One region of the Jeotgalibaca porci genome, then DNA from elsewhere that is predicted to be linked to it. Evidence: predicted binding sites of a transcription regulator. Region 1 holds the regulator's gene; each other region holds the start of a gene.
The links. The regulator Rex, encoded in region 1, represses fermentation and respiration genes when NADH is low (regulators of the CRP and FNR family bind a similar motif). The targets are predictions, from matches to a motif close to TTGTGAANTANTTCACAA.
Positions count from the first base shown of each region.

Region 2: the regulator Rex is predicted to act here: its motif matches at 2,684-2,701, upstream of adhP (alcohol dehydrogenase AdhP).
Region 3: the regulator Rex is predicted to act here: its motif matches at 1,557-1,574, upstream of G7058_RS07555 (glycerol dehydrogenase).
Region 4: the regulator Rex is predicted to act here: its motif matches at 3,722-3,739, upstream of G7058_RS07540 (NAD(P)H-dependent flavin oxidoreductase).

Region 1 covers NZ_CP049889.1:984,919-989,795, forward strand. The annotation lists gene groL (chaperonin GroEL) at 1-261, opposite strand, end outside; gene groES (co-chaperone GroES) at 295-579, opposite strand; gene G7058_RS04995 (CPBP family intramembrane glutamic endopeptidase) at 758-1,429, shown strand; gene G7058_RS05000 (YdiK family protein) at 1,454-1,657, shown strand; gene G7058_RS05005 (redox-sensing transcriptional repressor Rex) at 1,709-2,344, opposite strand; gene G7058_RS05010 (ABC-F family ATP-binding cassette domain-containing protein) at 2,648-4,594, shown strand; gene tsaD (tRNA (adenosine(37)-N6)-threonylcarbamoyltransferase complex transferase subunit TsaD) at 4,843-4,877, opposite strand, start outside.
Region 2 covers NZ_CP049889.1:72,486-77,362, forward strand. The annotation lists gene recJ (single-stranded-DNA-specific exonuclease RecJ) at 1-903, shown strand, start outside; gene G7058_RS00515 (adenine phosphoribosyltransferase) at 930-1,442, shown strand; gene lexA (transcriptional repressor LexA) at 1,501-2,124, opposite strand; gene G7058_RS00525 (YneF family protein) at 2,302-2,544, shown strand; gene adhP (alcohol dehydrogenase AdhP) at 2,723-3,736, shown strand; gene G7058_RS00535 (lysophospholipid acyltransferase family protein) at 3,767-4,387, opposite strand; gene rpsB (30S ribosomal protein S2) at 4,663-4,877, shown strand, end outside.
Region 3 covers NZ_CP049889.1:1,464,925-1,469,801, forward strand. The annotation lists gene G7058_RS07550 (IS3 family transposase) at 1-366, shown strand, start outside; gene G7058_RS07555 (glycerol dehydrogenase) at 434-1,534, opposite strand; gene G7058_RS07560 (6-phospho-beta-glucosidase) at 1,784-3,220, shown strand; gene G7058_RS07565 (SMP-30/gluconolactonase/LRE family protein) at 3,325-4,149, shown strand; gene G7058_RS11890 (DUF6512 family protein) at 4,217-4,318, opposite strand; partial or broken gene G7058_RS07570 (alpha/beta fold hydrolase) at 4,581-4,877, shown strand, end outside.
Region 4 covers NZ_CP049889.1:1,459,029-1,463,905, forward strand. The annotation lists gene G7058_RS07520 (SDR family NAD(P)-dependent oxidoreductase) at 1-655, shown strand, start outside; gene G7058_RS07525 (VOC family protein) at 1,032-1,487, shown strand; gene G7058_RS07530 (ThuA domain-containing protein) at 1,501-2,121, shown strand; gene fabV (enoyl-ACP reductase FabV) at 2,421-3,617, opposite strand; gene G7058_RS07540 (NAD(P)H-dependent flavin oxidoreductase) at 3,769-4,707, shown strand; gene G7058_RS07545 (helix-turn-helix domain-containing protein) at 4,866-4,877, shown strand, end outside.

The sequences.
Region 1 (4,877 bases):
TCCGTCACCCGCAATGTCATTTGTTTTAGAAGCAACTTCAGATACAAGTTTTGCTCCCATGTTTTCGAAATGGTCTTCTAGTTCGATTTCTTTAGCGATCGTTACGCCATCGTTGGTAATTAAAGGAGAACCGTATGCTCTTTCTAAAACAACGTTACGGCCTTTCGGTCCTAATGTTACTTTAACTGTGTTCGCTAACATGTCTACCCCACGTAATAGGGCTGCACGTGCGTCTTCAGAAAATTTAATATCTTTAGCCATTCTAAATTCACCTCATACTTATTATTGTAAAAATTATTCTACGATTGCTACGATATCGGATTCTTTTACTACTAAGTAATCTGTACCATCGTACTTAATTTCAGTCCCTGCATATTTCTCGAACAATACATGGTCACCGATTTTAACTGTCATTTCAACTTTTGTTCCGTTGTCCGTTACAAGACCGTTACCTGTTGCGATAACGACACCCGTTTGCGATTTTTCTTTAGCGGAAGATGGCAACACAAAGCCTCCTGCAGTTTTTTCCTCTTCTTTGGCAACATCAATAATGACGCGATTACCTAATGGTTTTAACACAAGTATCCCTCCACAAATTAATTTATTCTTTATTAGCACTCATCTATCCAGAGTGCTAACTTACTTTTCTATCATAATCAAACTTTTTTGATAATGCAAGCAAATTCACTAATTTTTTTCATTCTTGTGATATACTCTCACTTAGGACAATTATAACAAACAAGAAAGGTTTAGATACATGAAAAGAAAAATGACAACATCCACGCGTATCATTTTCGTATACCTAGCAGCTCAACTCTTGCCTGTTCCGCTTACGTTCCTATTTCCGGCAGAGAAACAAATCGCGATGAGTTTAACCTTGGCCATTATTTTTGCCTTTCTAGGAACTATTACGATGATCGTTATTAACTATAAAGAAAAATGGACGCCTGAAGCGCCAATTATTAAAGCATCATCTGCTCCAATTCCTAAAGTTTTACTTTGGGGTGTGTTAGGCTTCATAGCTGCGATTCTCATTCAAATTGTAGCCTCACTAATCGAACAATATCTTTTTGGTGTACCGATTGAGTCTGCGAATACCGAAAACTTAAGAGAAATGACAAAAGCTTATCCTTTACTCATTTTTATGATTACTGTATTTGCACCTGTAATGGAAGAATTTGTTTTCCGTAAAGCTATTTTTACTCAATTGAACATGTCACGTGTTGGTCTTTATGGATCAGCTGTAATCAGTGCTTTGCTGTTTGCTTTCATCCATTTCGATGGTCACTACCTTCTTTATGGTAGTTTGGGATTGTGGTTCTCTTATTTATACTATAAGACAAACAACATTTTTACACCGATGTTGGCTCATGGTTTAATGAATGCTTTTGCTTCACTCCCAATTTATTTCCCTGAATTATTCCAATAAGTGTTGTAAAAAGAAAGGATTTCTATGAATTTAAAAAATATCGTTCTTCAAATCGTTATGAAATTTGCATTTGCTGGTCTTTTTATTTATTTCGCAGTGGATAGCATTAATGTATCCGGTTGGGGATTCCTAACGTGGATTAGTATCTTTTTCGCAACGAATAACATTGTTACAGCGATTCAAATGTTAGTAATGTATTTCAAGATAAAAGATAAAGTGAATAAATAAAAAAATCCCGCACTCTTCAATTTGAAGGACGCGGGATTTTTTATTTTATGCTTAACTGATGTTGTTATCTAAGAAATAAATCAAGGTCTGAAGTTCGTTCGTCAGGTCAACGTTTTGAACGCGGACATTTTCTGGAACAGATAGACGAATTGGTGTAAAGTTCATAATTCCCCGAATTCCTGCTTCCACTAGATTATTAGCAGCTTTTTGTGCTACTTCTTGCGGAACAGTCAAAATGACAACGTCAATTTGTTGAATACGCAGTTGTTCAATCATTTCCCCCATTGGATAGACCGGAACCCCACTGACAATTGTCCCAACGATATCTTCATTTACATCAAAGGCAGCGCTGATCCGTACATTATTACTTAAATGGAAGTTATAGTTTAGTAACGCATGTCCCAAGTTACCAACTCCGATTAATGCAACGTTGGTCAAACGATCTTGGTTCAATGTTTTACTGAAGAATTCCAATAAGTATTCGACATCATAACCATAGCCTCTTTTCCCAAGAGCACCAAAGTATGAAAAATCTCTACGGATAGTTGCACTATCAACCTTTACGGCCTCGCTCAATTCTGTTGAGGAGATTCTCGTTTTTCCGGCATCGTGCAAATAGCGTAAGTAACGGTGATAGATAGGAAGACGACGGGCAGTAGCTTTTGGAATTTCATTATTAGCTGGCATAGTTTCTCTCGCTTTCTTCAAATTTATGTATGTAAAATTATCTATTATAAACGTTTTGTGCTCATCAATACATAGTGCAATTATAGCATGCACTCGTGAAAAATCTAGTATTTTGTTTTAATTTGTACTTTTTTGTGAAGGGTATCTCAACTTGAACTTTGTTGTTATCGCTTTTATAAAAAAAATGGTGCACGTTTCACAAAGGTTAGACCGTTTTCATCATCCTTTCTTTTGGATGCGCCCAGAACGAAAAAACTATGATAAAATGATTATGCATATAATAGAAAGTTGAGGAACGACTGAATGATACTCTTACAAGGACAAAATCTAGCCCGTTATTTCGGTCCGACCGTTTTATTTGAGAATATTCAAATTACGATCCAGGACAATGAGCGCATTGCACTCGTGGGACGAAATGGTGCAGGGAAATCAACATTACTAAAAATATTGGCCGGTATTGAACCGACAGATGCAGGGACTGTTGCGAAGAAAAAAGAAGTGACCATTGGTTATCTTGACCAACACAGTGCTGTCGATTCCACTAAAACAATCTGGGACGAAATGCTGACGGTCTTTGCACCTGTCATTTTATTAATGAAACAAGCAGAACAGGCTGCTACGCGTTTGGCGGACGAAGCTGTCATTAATGACCCCGATGCCATGGAAGCAGCTTTAAAATTATACGACACATTGCAACAAGAAATCCACAAGCAAGATGCATACGGGTATGAATCTGAAATCCGTTCGGTTTTACATGGATTTAAGTTTTACGAAGAAGACTTGGATCGTCCTATTTCCCAGCTCTCCGGCGGTCAAAAAACGCGTTTGGCGATGGCAAAAATTCTATTGGAAAAGAATGACCTGTTGATTTTGGATGAGCCGACGAACCATTTGGACATTGATACATTGGCTTGGTTGGAGAATTACTTGCTTGGTTACCGCGGAACGCTTTTAGTCGTTTCCCATGACCGGTATTTCTTGGATAAAATTGCAACAAACGTTTATGAAATCAGTCGCAATAAAATCCACCATTATAAAGGGAACTATTCTTGGTTTTTACAAGAAAAAGCGGCTCGTTTAGAACAAGAAATGAAGCAATATGAGAAACAACAAGAAGAAATTGCCAAACTGGAGGATTATGTTGCACGAAACATCGTGCGTGCATCTACTACTAAAATGGCCCAAAGCCGACGGAAACGATTGGAAAAAATGGACCGTATGGATAAACCTATGGGCGATGAACGTTCCGTACGCTTTGCTTTTGACATTAAGCGTGAGAGCGGCAATGTGGTGATGGGCGTTGAGAATGCTGCTGTTGGTTACAATGGCGAAGTTTTGGCAAAACCCATCAATCTAGATTTGCGCAAACAACAGGCAATTGGTATTGTCGGCCCAAACGGAATCGGAAAATCAACTTTATTGAAATCCATTATTGATCAAATTCCTTTTATTGAGGGTGGCGTAAAATTCGGAACGAACGTTGACCTGGGTTACTATGACCAAGAACTATCGAAGTTGTCTAAAAATAAAACAGTTTTGGCGGAAATTTGGGACTTGCACCCTACTATGAATGAAAAAGATGTTCGCAGCATTTTGGGTAGTTTTCTCTTTACCGGAAATGACGTTGAAAAAACCATCAGTTCACTCAGCGGTGGCGAGAAAGCGCGACTTGCCCTTTGTAAGTTAGCACTGGAACGGAATAACTTATTAATGTTGGATGAACCAACGAACCACTTGGATATCGACAGTAAAGAAGTCTTGGAAAATGCTTTGATTGATTATGATGGAACGTTAGTGTTCGTATCGCATGACCGTTATTTCATTAACCGTATTGCAACCAGCATCTTAGAACTATCGGCCGATGGAAGTAAACTCTACATCGGGGATTACGATTACTATATCGAAAAGAAACAAGAAGAAGCGGAGTTGCTTGCGCTCCTTGCTGAAGAACAAGAGGAACAACTGACTGATGAAGTCGCTCCTCCTGTAAAGTCGACTTACCATGCGAGCAAAGAAAAAGCGAAATTAGAACGTAAACTATCTCGTGAAATCACTTCTCTAGAAGAAAAGTTGGAGGAAATTGAAAGTAAAATCGAAGAGATTGAAACCCAACTGACTTTACCCGAAGTTTTCGGAGATCACGAAAAAGTTCAAGAATATAATGACGACCTCCTTACTCTGCAAGACCAACAAGACGTCTGTATGCACGAATGGGAAGCTAAGAATTTAGAACTGGAAGGGTTAGAATAACTTTTCTACATAAACCGAGGCCTGTGCCTCGGTTTTTTTGTGTCGTGTTGTCGATTGGAACATTTTGGAGTTGTAAGTTGAGTAAAACGTTCCAATAAATAGTTATTGGAACATTTGGTCACTTTATTTTCGTTCAAACGTTCCAATCAGTGTAGATTGGAACATATCTCTCTTTATTTCCGATTAAAACGTTCCAATTACTGATGACAAAAAAACATCTAGTCCGTATCTCACAGACTAGATGTTTTTTATTTTTCGAGCATGAGGCCCGGTCTTGCATTCA
Region 2 (4,877 bases), 910 kb from region 1:
ATCGAATTATTACGCCCCTTTGGAACAGACAATCCTAAACCAATCTTTGGTTTTGAGGATGTCCCCGCGACAAATGTCAAAAAAATCGGTGCCGATTTGAAACATTTGAAGTTAATATTCCAATCGGAAAATGATTCGTTAGATGTTATCGGCTTTAATAAAGGTCATTTAGCAGCTCATTTGGATAATCAAAATGCTGTATCTGCCGTAGGTGAGTTGAGTATTAATACATGGCGTGATATTTCGAAGCCACAACTGCAATTAAAAGATGTCAAAGTCGATACAGCACAGTATTTCGATCGTCGGCAATCTAAGTTTGATCCTGAATCTTTAAAGCATACGAATAGCGTTTATCTCTTTTTCAATCAGAAGTTCTTTGATAAGGCGAGTGAAGAATTACCGCCTCAATCAGTTGCAGTCTTACTTGAGAGCGAGGAGGAAATCCCTGCTTTCTCTTCTGATTTGGTAAATCTTGTCATTTTAGATTGTCCAACTAATTTAGATATTTTAAGTCAGTTCCTTGCTCGTCATCCTTTTGATAATTACTTTGTATATGCATATCCGATTGACTTGATTCAAGCACAAGGGATGCCAACCAAAGATGTTTTTGCCCGTACTTACAAATATCTCTATTCTAAAAAAGATATACCAGTCAGAGAAAAAATTAATGACCTGGCAACTTTCTTAAAAATAGATAAGAATATACTGATTTTTGTGATTCAGGTGTTTTTAGAGGCAAAATTTGTTACAATTGACTACGGCGTTCTTAATCCAGTTCCGAATCCACCAAAGCAGGTTCTGACAGAGACAGCTGTCTATAAGAAACGTTATAAAAAATTGCAATCAGAAAGAATGTTCATCTATAGTTCATTCGCTGATTTATCAAACTGGTTAAAAAAATAAATAGTTTCCATACAGGAGGAAATATGATGAATTTGAAAGATTATATTACTGACGTAGTAGATTTTCCCGAAAAAGGAATTATCTTCCGCGACATCTCACCACTTATGCAAGATGGGGACGCGTATCGCTTTGCAGTAAATGAAATCGTCGAGTTTGCAAAAGATTTAGGCGTTGATAAAGTTGTTGGACCTGAAGCACGTGGATTTATGGTTGGTTGTCCAGTTGCTGTTGGCCTAGGCTGTGGCTTCGCTATGGCGCGTAAAAAGGGTAAACTTCCACGCGAAACAGTTGAAGTTGATTACGGTTTAGAGTACGGAGAAGCAACGCTTCAATTGCACTCTGACGCAGTAAAACCAGGCGAAAAAGTTCTTATCTGTGATGATTTGTTAGCTACAGGTGGAACAACGCTCGCAACAGTTGAATTAATTGAAAAGCTAGGCGGAGAAGTTGTTGGACTAGCATTCTTAATTGAATTAATGGACCTTAAAGGCCGTGACAAGATTGAGAAATACACAATTAAAACATTGATGGAATATTAATCACTAAAAAAAGCAAGAATCCCAGTTTTATAGACTGGAATTCTTGCTTTTAATTTTGTTATTGAATATGACTTCTGTATAACCCGATTACCTTACCTAATATTCTTACGTTATCAAGTATAATGGGATCCATCGTATCATTCTCGGGCTGTAAACGAATATGATTTTTTTCTTTAAAGAATCGTTTACAAGTGGCTTCATCTTCATCTGTTATAGCAATAACAATTTCGCCATTTTGTGCACTGCTTTGTTTTTTGACAATAACAGAGTCATTATTTAAAATCCCTACGTTAATCATGCTTTCTCCTCTGATGGTCAGCATGAATAAATCATCAGATATATTCTTGAAGTTTGGTGGAATAGGGAAGAAGTCGGTTGCTTCCTCAACAGCTAAAATAGGTTCTCCTGCCGTTACAACCCCGAGGAGTGGCATTTGGTCGCTTTTAATTCCTAATTTGCTGAGGCCCATGTCTGTCACTTCAATAGCACGTGGTTTAGTCGGGTCACGATAAATGAGTCCAGCTTTTTCCAAGCGCGATAAATGACCGTGAACAGTAGAAGTAGATGAAAGGTCCACAGCGTTTCCGATTTCCCGAACAGTAGGTGGATAGCCTTTTTCTTGAACTTGCGTATATATATAATTTAAAACTTGCATTTGGCGTGTATCCTTATTTCCAGCCATAACCGCATCATCTCCGTGAATTTATTTACATTTATTGTAGCATAGCAATAAATCGAAATCAAACAAACGTTCGGTTTTGTTGAAAATTATTTATTAAACGTGAGTTTCTATTTCTTTTTCTGTCAAATTCTTGTAATATAATATAATGAACAGTTTCTTAAAGAAGGAGGAGATTAAATGACTACTGGAGCTTGGATATTTATTGTTATAATAGGAATCCTTCTAGGCGCAGTTGGCGGCTTTTTCTTAGCTCGTCGTTACATGATGAACTATTTCCAAGAAAACCCACCGATTTCTGAAGATATGCTGCGTGGCATGATGATGCAAATGGGACAAAAACCATCTGAACGTAAAGTGAAGCAAATCATGGCATCAATGAAAGCACAATCTAAAGCATCTAATAAAAAAACTAAGAAATAAACTTTTTAGAATGCGGGTCATGTTACATGACTCACATTCTTTTTTTGTTTCCTGATTTCAGATAAAACCCTTGATGTAAAGGATTACGTTTTGTAGGGTAGAAACATAGAAATGATTCATTTTATTTTTTTGTTTCATTTTGTGATTTATTTAACAAACTAAAAACGGAGGTAATGTGATGAAAGCTATTGTTGCTACGGAAAATCGAGAAGCAAAGGTAATTGAAAAGGATTTGAGAGAGCTTCGGAGTGGTGAAGCACTTCTAGATATGGAATGCTGTGGTGTTTGTCATACTGATATGCATGTTAAAAATGCAGACTTTGGGGATGTAACGGGTCGGGTATTGGGCCACGAAGGAATTGGTGTTGTAAAAGAGGTAGCTGAAGGAGTAACATCTTTAAAACCCGGGGACAGAGCGAGTGTTGCCTGGTTCTTCGAAGGATGTGGCCATTGTGAATATTGCGTAACTGGTAGAGAAACACTGTGTCGCAGTGCTAAAAACTCAGGTTACAGCGTTGATGGCGGGATGTCCGAACAATGTATTGTGACTGCAGACTACGCTGTTAAAGTACCGGACAATTTATCCTCTGCTGCAGCAAGTAGTATTACGTGTGCAGGCGTTACAACCTACAAGGCGATTAAAGTTTCTAATACACAGGCTGGGGATTGGATCATTATTTCCGGAATGGGTGGACTGGGTAACTTAGCCCTTCAATATGCCAAGAATGTTTTTAATTTAAAAGTTATTGCCGTAGATATTAACGAAGCGCAATTGGATTTCGCCAAAGAGATGGGTGCAGATATTTGTATTAATCCGTTAAACGAAGATTTAGCGAAAGTCGCCCAAGAAAAAGTGGGTGGGGCACATGTAGCGGTCGTTACAGCAGTTGGCAAGGCAGCCTTTAATGCAGCTGTTGATGCTGTAAGAGCGGGCGGAACGATTGTAGCAGTTGGTTTGCCTGTAGAATCCATGGATTTAAGTATTCCGCGTTTAGTTCTGGACGGCATTCAAGTAATTGGTAGTTTAGTAGGAACACGCCAAGACTTGAAAGAATCTTTCCAATTTGCAGCTGAAGGGAAAGTTGTTCCAAAATTCGAAATGAGATCCATGGAAGATATCAATGATATCTTTACAGAGATGGAAGAGGGTAAAATCAAAGGCCGGATGGTTATTGACTTGAAAAATACATAAGAGAATATCAAAAAGAAGTGACCATAGCGGTCACTTCTTTTTGAATTCATGTACGAAATCAGGATTTATTTCTTTATCAAGACGCGCAAATGATTGCTCGAGCTCTAAATCAATCTCGGCCATTTTTTCTCGTGGCATTCTGCCTTCTGGAATTTGAATGATATCTCCAAAACGAACAACTGCTTTTTGACGCTTCAATAAGTCCTTGAATGTAAAAGGTCCTTGGAAAACAACTGGTACAATCGGAACTTTAGCCATCCGGGCGATTGTTGTAGTGCCACCTTTTACAGCAGCATCATAACGTGTACCCGTAGAAAAGATAAAGAAGTTCAAATTTCCTTCCTTCAGAACGGAAACAGGGTGCTTAATTGCACTTGGACCCGGATTCGCACGGTCAACAGGGAATGCATTCATTTTTCTCAAAAGAAAATTAACAAATTTGTTATCGAATAATTCTTTTTTAGCCATAGTTGTATATCTATGCGGGTAAGCCGCAATCGCAATAAAAACAGGGTCCAACCAACTGCGATGGGGTGCAGCCAACACATAGGTTGTACCTTCAGGCAGTTTTTCTTTATTTTGGGCGTGGATACGACCATTGAGTATAAGTAATAAAAAATGAACAAAACGAATGACGAAATTATAGAACATACTGGAATACCTCCAAGTGAATTAATAATGTCTAGTATGCGGTATATTTATTGTTTTTTCAAGATTGCAGAAATCATTTTTTGTCAGCTTGCAGCAAAGAAAAAAGTTTCTGAAAAAATACTTGCATTTTTTTTGAGACCTAGTATAATTGATTACGGTGCTTAAGCACTAAATTTCACACCATAGTTGATATGAGAGTGGGTGCTCCTCAGGGAGTCTCTTTTATAGTTGATGCTATGGGAGGAAAAAATAAAACCAATATGGAGGAATAAATCATGGCAGTTATCTCAATGAAACAATTGCTTGAAGCAGGTGTTCACTTCGGTCACCAGACACGTCGTTGGAACCCAAAAATGAAACAATATATCTTTACAGAAAGAAACGGTATCTACATCATTGATCTACAAAAGACAGTGAAATTGGTAGACAACGCATATAACTACATGCGCGATATCGCTGAAGACGGCGGAGTAGCTCTATTCGTAGGTAC
Region 3 (4,877 bases), 480 kb from region 1:
TTCGTGATGAAGCCCCTGCAGGAGGCCGTCGGCATCATTCGTAAACACGGCACCGTCCGCACGACCCTTCATTCGGACCAAGGGTGGCAGTACCAGCACAACAAGTGGGTTAAAATCTTGAAGAAAAACAAACTCTTTCAAAGCATGTCTCGGAAAGCAACGTGTGCTGATAATGCAGCGATGGAAAATTTCTTCGGCATTCTGAAACAGGAAATGTATCACGGAGAAAAAATGGTAAGTTATGGTGAGCTTGAATCAAGGATTTCCGAGTATATCGATTGGTACAACCAAGTTCGATCGAAAGAAAAATTGGCTGGCCTAAGTCCAGTAGAATACCGAACTCAAACCAGCCAATTGGCTGCATAATTAAAACTCTAACTTTTGGGGGTCGCTACCCGATCTGAGTTTTTTATTCGCGTAATTTGAATGGAGTTTATTTTTCCAACGTCTTCGCAAGTGCATCAACTGCGAGAATCGCATCGGCGATTTCTTTGGCTGTCAGCGTTCTGCCGATGTTGCCCATTGTGTCATTTTCGCCATTTGCCAATGCGCCCACTCTTAATAATTCATCATAAGAGGTCTGGTCTAAATGCATTTCTGCCAATGTAATGGGCATGCTGATTGCTTTGTAGAAGCGCATGAATTGATAGATTTCTTCTACAGGACGATTTTCCAACACGAGTTGTGTCAACGTTCCGTATGCCACTTTTTCACCGTGTGTTAAGTCATGGATTTCGCCTGAAACAGCAGTAAAGCCGTTATGAATCGCGTGCGCGCCAGCCAGTCCGCCGTTTTCGAAACCTAGGCCGGAAAGAAGCGTATTCGCCTCCACCACATGTTCAACTGCCGGTGTTACCAAGTGCTCTTTAACCGCTGCGTATGCCGCAATCCCTTCTGTAAATAACGTTTGTTCACAAACTGCTGCAATGGCTTGACCTGCAAGTGAAGGGCTTCCTCCCGCCATCGTTGATCCATTATTGCGATACGCCGCGCTTGCTTCTACCAGTGTCGCCATTGCATCTGCCATTCCCGAAGCAAATAAACGCGCCGGGGCATTCACGATTACTTCAGTATCAACCAAGACTAAATCAGGGTTCTTTTTGTAGAAACGGTAGTCTTCGAATTGGCCCTCGTCGGTATACATGACTGAAAGTGCGGAAGTCGGAGCATCCGTTGAGGCAATCGTTGGTGCAATAATGACCGGTGCACCTACTTCGTCCGCCAGTGCTTTCGCAGTATCAACGGCTTTTCCACCACCCAACGCCACAATCACGTCTGCTTCATTATCTTTAGCAACACTTACCAAACGTTGTACCTCATTGTTGGAAGATTCACCGTTGAACTTCTCAAACGCAAATGTTGCTTTGCTGTCAGAAAAGCTTTTATCTATTTTATCTGAGAGTAAGTTCCAGACGATATCGTCTGATAGAATGAGCGCTTTGGTACCCAAGTTTTCAACTTCTGTACCCAAAGTTGTCAAAACGCCTTGCCCTTGAACGTAACGTGCGGGTGAACGAAATGCTATTTTATTCATTATGCTTTTCCCCTATCTATATTTGTTAAGTTATTCACAATATATGTTACAGGAAGGATGTAAATTTGTCAAAAATATATCTAAAACAATATTACCGACTAGGAAAAGATTGTTAGTAAATCACATTGGATAAATTCTATTAATTTGAAAACGAATACAAATACATTTCACAGATGTTATAATAACTAAAGAACAAAAAAGGGGATTACCTCCTAACAACATTGAAGCAACAAGAGAGGGGATTATAAAATGCAAAAGGATTTTCTTTGGGGCGGCGCGTCTGCTGCTAACCAGATAGAAGGTGGCTATTTAGCAGGTGGCAAAGGGTTAACCAGTGTTGACTTGATTCCGCATGGCGCATACCGTCGTGAAATTCTAGCCGGCCTGCGTCATTACGAGGACGTACCAGAAGGACAATTTTACCCATCACATGAAGCGATTGATTTCTATACACACTATAAAGAAGATATTGCGTTGTTCGCCGAAATGGGATTCAAGGCGTACCGCTTTTCGATGGCCTGGTCACGGGTTTTCCCAACGGGCTTAGAAGAGGAGCCAAATGAAGAAGGCCTGCAATTTTATGAAAATGTGATTGATGAGTTACTAAAATATAACATTGAACCGATTGTAACGATTAATCATTTCGATGTGCCAAAAACGTTGATTGACAACTATGGTTCATGGAAGAGTCGCGAAATGATTGCTTTGTTTGAGAAATACGCAACGGTATTGTTCAAACGTTTCAAAGGGAAAGTCAAGTACTGGATTTCGGTAAATGAAATCAATATGCTCTTCCACCTGCCTTTTATGGGTGCAGGGATTTATTTGGAAGAAGGTGAGAACCGCGAACAGGTCCTTTATAAAGCGGCGCATCACGAATTAGTGGCGAGTGCGCGGGCAACCAAAGCATTGAGAGAGATTGATCCTGATGCCCAAATGGGATGTATGATTGCAGCGGGCGATTACTACCCGTATAGTGCGAACCCGAAAGACATTCGTGCTGCACAATTAGCGAATCAGGAAAACTTCTTCTTTATTGATGTCCAATCACGCGGGAAATACCCGAACTGGACGAAGCATAAATTTGCCGAAGAAGGCATTGAAATCGGAATGACTGAAGAAGATGAGAAAGTACTGGCGGAAAACACGGTAGATTATATTTCCTTGAGTTACTATTCAACGCGCACGTCAAAAGCAGAGCTTGAGCCTGGAGAAGCAACGACAGGGAATGCATTTGTGGGAGCAGTAAACCCCTACTTGGAAAAATCAGAATGGGGTTGGGCGATTGATCCATTGGGTATGCGTACGACATTGAATACACTTTGGGAAAGATATCAAAAGCCGCTCTTCATCGTTGAAAATGGCTTAGGGGCGTATGACAAGCCGGAAGAAGATGGTTCTGTCCATGATGACTACCGGATTGATTACTTGAAGCAACATATCGAAGAATTCAAAGCGGCCGTTGAAATTGACGGCATTCCATTGCTTGGCTATACGACATGGGGGTGTATCGACTTAGTCTCCGCATCAACGGGCGAAATGTCCAAACGTTACGGTTTCATTTATGTAGACCGCGACGATGCTGGGAACGGCACGATGGCTCGTAGCCGCAAAGATTCATTCTACTGGTATAAAAAAGTGATTGAAACGAACGGTGAGAATTTAAACGCCGATAATTTTAAATAGAGGTAAGGGGGCTGTTTCTGTAATAGAGACAGTCTTTTTGTTTGGAGTGGGAACGAATTCAGGTAGAATGAATGTAAGACGAACTTTCAGAAGGGATGATTTGCATGCAAAAGACATATACACCAGAACTTGTTTATTATGCCGGAAATCAATTACTTGAAGGCCCAGTATGGAGCGAGAAAGAGCAACGTTTATATTTTGTCTCGATTGAAGATGAAATGATTTATCGGTTGAACGAAGAAACAACGGAAATTACTTCCTACCCGACTAACGGACCGGTAGGGGCTGCCGTTTTAAATAAAGATGGAAAGATTATCTCAGCAGAGAAGCAAGGGATTTATTTAATCAATCCGGAAACAAAAGAACGGACTTATCTGATGCAGGCAAATGAAGATGAACGTCAACGCTATAATGATGGGAAACTGGATCCAAACGGGCGCTTTTTGATCGGCACAATGGGTTACGGAGAAACGCTTGAGGGAGAAGCACGTCTGTTTATTATTGAAGATGGCGAAGTGCGTATATTGCTTAGTGATTTGACGCTTTCCAATGGTATGGGCTGGACGAAGGATGGCCGCACGTTTTACCATATTGATACACCGACTAAAAAAGTCAAGCAGTACGATTATGATTTAGCCAACGGTACGGTATCGAACGGAAAAACAATCGTTGAGATAACAGGCAATGGTTCTCCAGATGGTATGTGTGTGGATGTGGACGAAAAGATTTGGGTCGCAGAATATGGCGGCAAACAAATTTGTAAGTGGGACCCTGCTACGGGAGAGAAGTTACTAACGATTCCGATGCCCGTATCCAATATTACCTCTTGCTGCATTGGTGGGGAAAACAAAGCGTATCTCTATATCACTACTGCCAAAGAGAACGATGAACCGTTATCCGGTGGGCTATTCAAAGTGAAAATTAGATAATTAGCGTATAAAAAATGCTCGAAAAGGCTTTTCCCGTGAACCATTTATTAGAGGAAAGAACTGTCCATCAGAAGAGAAACGGCCAAAATACTAGCTTCAAATGTTCCCAAATGCTTTCGTTGATTGGCGCAATCAGTCCCCCACGTCTATTTCGAGCAACAGCATTCATGTAAAAAACCTCCTGCTATTTATTTGTTAAATTAATAATAGAGGACCTAAACAGGTAAACAAAGAGATATGTCGGAACATCTCGAAAATAGCGCAAAAATCTCCTAAAGTAGCATATAGATAGAAATGAGTAAGCATGGGTTTAGGAAAGTGGGAGGATGAGTATCATGGAGAAAAACATAATCAAAAGAAATAATGTCAATGTGGTTGGGAACGGGGATAAAGTTCTCGTTTTTGCACATGGATTTGGATGTGAACAAGGGATGTGGCGGTATATCTTGCCCGCATTTACACATGATTATCAAGTTGTTCTGTTTGATTATGTGGGATCTGGAAATTCAGATGTCAGTGCGTATGATCCAGAAAAATATAACCAGTTGGAAGGATACGCATAAGATGTTATTGATGTAATTGAATCCCTCGCGTTAAGTGATGTCACCTTCGTCGGTCATTCGGTAAGCTCCATGATTGGTTTGTTGGCAGCGAATGCCCGTCCTGACTTAATTACTGATTTGATTATGATTGGCCCTTCACCTTGTTACTTGAACACAACCGACTAT
Region 4 (4,877 bases), 470 kb from region 1:
TGTGGCTGAGGGCGCTAAAGTTGTCATTGGTGACTTAAACAAAGAGCGCGGCCAAGCATTAGCAGAAGAATTAGGCGATGCAGCAATCTTTGTAGCAATCGATGTAACAAAAGCTAGTGATTGGGAAGAAGTGAAGAAACAAGCATTGGAAGCATTTGGAACCGTAGATGTTTTAGTAAATAATGCAGGAATCTCTGTTGCACAATCACTCTTGACGATGACAGAAGAACAATACCGCAAAATTTTGGAAATCAACCAAGTTTCTGTTTTCCTTGGTATGCAAAAAATCGCACCAATTATGATTGAAAAAGGTGCCGGTTCAATTATTAACACTTCTTCAATTAACGGTTTGAAAGCTGGTGCAATTGGTTATACAGACTCTAAATTTGCCGTTCGTGGAATGACAAAGGCAGCTTCTGCTGAATTGGCACCACAAGGCGTTCGCGTAAACTCCATTCATCCTGGAATTATCGAAACACCAATGACAATGGAAGGTGATGCAGTTGAGCAAATCAAAGCTTACACAAACTTTGTTCCGATGAGACGGATGGCGCAAGCAGAAGAAGTTGCGAACCTGATGCTTTATTTAGCAAGTGACGAATCTTCTTACTCTACTGGATCAGAATTTATCGTTGATGGCGGTTTAACACAATAACACAATACTAATAAACTCCTGCACTTTGCGGCAGGAGTTTTTTTGTATTAGAGGGTTTTATAAGTTTCTGGGTGAACGTCATTCATTCGTGTAGACGTGCAAAAGTTAGTAAAAAAGTGAAGACCTTTGCACTAAAAACTCCAAAAAGGTGCAAAGGTCAGTACAAAATGACAAACTCTTGCACTATTTACCGCGAAAGCGTGCAAAAGTCAGCCTAAATCAACTAACCTTTGCACGCCGCGCCACTCTAACGCAAACCCTCCACTTCTGTCGCGTGGAAGAAGCGTTTGATTCCTCTGTAAAGCACTACAAATGGACAATTTGTAAGTGCTTTGATAAACTTTAAAAGAACCCAAATTGAGAAAGAGGCGATTACATGGACAAGAGCAAGTTAGGAACAAGAGAAGTCGTTCAAGTTGGCATAATTGTAAAAGATATTGAAAAAACGGCAGCGGCCTACGCAAAGTTTCTTAATGTGGAAATACCGGAAATATCAGTAACAGTACCGCCTGCAGGTAAAAAAATGTACTACCGAGGAGAAGAGGGAACGGCGACGGCAAAACTGGCCTTCTTTGATGTCGGTACAAACCTGCAGATTGAATTGATCGAGCCAGATGAGAAACCATCGACATGGCGCGAGCATTTGGATGAAAAAGGCGAAGGGGTCCACCATATTGCTTTCTTTGTAAATGATATGGAAACGATTGAAGATACTTTAGAAAAAGACCAAATTCCTGTTGTCCAAAAAGGCGCGTACGAAGGTGGAAAATATGCGTATTTGGATGCCTTTGAGCCATTGAAAGTGATGATTGAGCTACTCGAAAATGATTAGGAAGGGGACTACTATGTCTATTCTCACATTGCTGGGCGATTACTATCACAGCCATGATTTAGTCTTGGCATTTATAAAAGAAGTGCTAAACGACAAAGAACTGACGGATATTTCAAGCGACTCCCTCAGCGAAGAACTGGAGAAGCAACCAGAGTTGTTTATTCTCAGCAAAGAAAACCGGACGACGCCGGAAGAAGAGGATGTAAAACCATGGCTGACACCTCAATTGGATCAAGAGTTATGGGATTATGTATCAAATGGGGGCAATCTACTTGTCCTACATGGCGGTCTTAGTGCGTATCCGGAAGATTCGCGGATGCGTCAATTGGCAAAAGGCCATTTTCTCCATCATCCTGAAGAACATCTGGATGTCATGTATGAAGGAACTGCACCTGAATCAGAAGCGATTTCTTTTCATTTCTTAGATGAGCATTATTTTGTGGATGTGGATGAAGAAGAGACGCATGTTTTCCTGCGAAGCAAATCGAGCGAAGGCAAGCAAATAGCAGGTTGGCGTCATACAATCGACGAAGGTAAGGTCCTATGCCTGACTCCGACGCATAGAAAAGAAGGATTCGAGGACGAAACATTTAAGAAACTATTCAAGCAGTCCGTAGAATGGTTGTGTGATTAAAGAGAGTGGGAAAAAAGGCATTTAGATCCGAATCTTCTAACGCATACCATATCCGTAAGCTACTAAAGTAGCAACGGCTACGGCAACTGGAACGAATAAGCATAGGATGGACGCAGGCCATCCGCGCATTATTTTAGGAGCACTGTGGGCTGAAGCCCAAGTGTATCATGTTTGTAAGCTGCTAAAGCAGCAACAACCATAACAAAGTGGATGTCGGATCTGCCTTTTTGAGCACGTTTACGCCACTATTATTCATTAATAACAAGGGGCCAGGAGTTTTTTCCCGGCCCCTTACTATTTTAATATTCTAAAGCTTTCAAATCCTCTAACGTTACCTCTTCTTCTACATAACCATCCACGTCAAAGCCGCTTAGATTCGAGAATTCTTTAACAAAAAGGTCATAAGCAGTAAGATCTGTATTGAAGTTTTCAGCATTTATTTTTTCAATCAATGCTTTCGTTTTTGCTTGGGTATCGCTGTCTAATTCCCAACTGTCCGGTCTCATACGACCCATTTCATCGTATTCCGCCTTGTCACCGTAAACCATATCGCGCAGGATGCGGTCGATGTGCATAATTGGTGTTTCGTGCGTGCCTTTTTCTTCCATTACTTTGTACAGGCCAATGCAATAGACCGGGAAGAACGGAATAACAGAGCTGGCTTTCGTCGTTACAGCTGTAGCCACAATCACTTGTGCTTTCCCGTTCACATCCGCCAACAAGTCGTTAATCGTTTCTGCTTTCACATCACAGTCCGCTTTTGCTTGTCCCAACGTTCCGCCGCCGTAGTATGGACGGTTCAATTCGGATCCTAAATAGGAATAATTGGTAGTCAATACGCCATCAGCTAAGACGTCCGCTTCTTTCAAAGCTTCCATCCATAACTGCCAATCTTCGCCACCCATTACTTTAACGGTGTTCGCAATTTCTTCTTCTGTCGCTGTTTCCAACGTTTGTGTATAGTAATTTTGTGTTTGCATTTCAATATTTGGACCCACTACAGGCTCTCCAATCGCTTTAATTGAAGAAACATACGCCTCGCCTGTATCCGGATCGTTCCGTCGGCCACTCGCTAAACTGTAAACAACCAAGTCTACTTTTCCGCCGAATTCATTTTTGATGTAATCAATAACGTCTTGTTTCGTTTCATGACTGAATGCATCCGCCACGAAATTCTTCGCGACTAAACCTTCTTTTTCAGCAGCTTCACGAAACGCGATGTTATTATACCAACCTGGCGTTCCCAATGAACGTGCGCTTTTTGGTCCCTTTTCAAAGGAAACACCAATTGTATCGGCGCCTGTTCCAAAAGCTAAACTGATACGTGTCGCTAATCCATAGCTGGAAGAAGCACCAATAATCAAGACTTTCTTTGGCCCATCGAATGTTCCGTTACTCTTAACGTAGTTCACTTGATTCAATACTTCTTGTTTACAGCCAATTGGGTTCACGCCCAAAGCGACGTTTCCGCGTATGTTTTGTTTGAACTCTAGCATTAGTTATTTTCCCCCTGTAGGTTTTATTCTTGCATCATATCAGAAATGAATGAAAAAGAACATAAAACCGACTATTGTAGCTTAATGAAAAGTGTTATAATAGTATGTGATACATGTAACAAATGAAGAGTGATAACTGGAGGAATTGCAAATGGGTAGAGTAACAAGTATGTTGGGAATCACGTATCCTATTTTTTGTGGGGCGATGGGCGGCGTTTCACGTCCCCAATTAGTAAGTGCAGTGGCTGAAGCAGGCGGAATGGGAATTCTGGCAACAGCCGGGATGAAGCCCGAGGCCGTGCGAGAAGCTGTTCGCGAAATAAAATCTAAAACAACGAAACCATTCGGTGCCAATATTGCTATTATTGCCGGAAACGTAGAAGAAATACTCAGTGTTCTATTAGAAGAAGGCGTTAAATTCTTTACAACTGGAGCGGGTAATCCGATTCCTTTGATTGCGCCGATTCATGAAGCGGGCGGGATTATTTTTCCAGTCGTTCCTTCTGCACGTGTCGCGAAAAAAATGGAAGATCACGGCGCAGACGGTGTGGTAGTTGAAGGAACCGAAGCAGGGGGGCATGTGGGTGAGGCAACAACATTCACGCTTACTCGTCAAGCGGCGTTGGCAGTCTCAATACCCGTTATCAGTGCCGGCGGAATCGCAGACGGAAACGGAATCGTCGCGGCCTTTGCACTCGGCGCGGAAGGCGTTCAACTTGGAACACGATTTGTCGCTTCAGAAGAGGCGCCCATTCATGAAAACTATAAACAGGCGATCTTGAATGCCTCTGACACAGCAACATTTGTTTCCGGTCGCCGCTCAGGTGGACCGATTCGAATCGAACGAAACAACGCGTCTCAAAAGCACGTCGCGTTGGATGAAAATCCAGAAACAGATATGAACACACTTGAAAAATTCACACTCCCATCACTGATTAAAGCCGCAAGAGACGGCGACACTGAAAATGAAATCGTGACTTACGGCCAAATTGCCAGCATCATCCACGAAATTAAATCTGTAAAACAAATCATTGAAGAATTATTCCATGAAGCAGAAGAAGTGCTAGGAAATTTGAAATTGGATTTATAGGAATAGGGCTGGATAAAAAACATTTGCGGTCCTATAAACGAAAAATATTCAGGGGAAAGCATCATAAACTGGCTTCACAAAAAAACTCAGACGGCCATATGGCGAGGTACCGACCCCCAAAAGTTAGAGTAAAATCTAAACTTTTGGGGGTTCTTTTTATGGCAAAATAT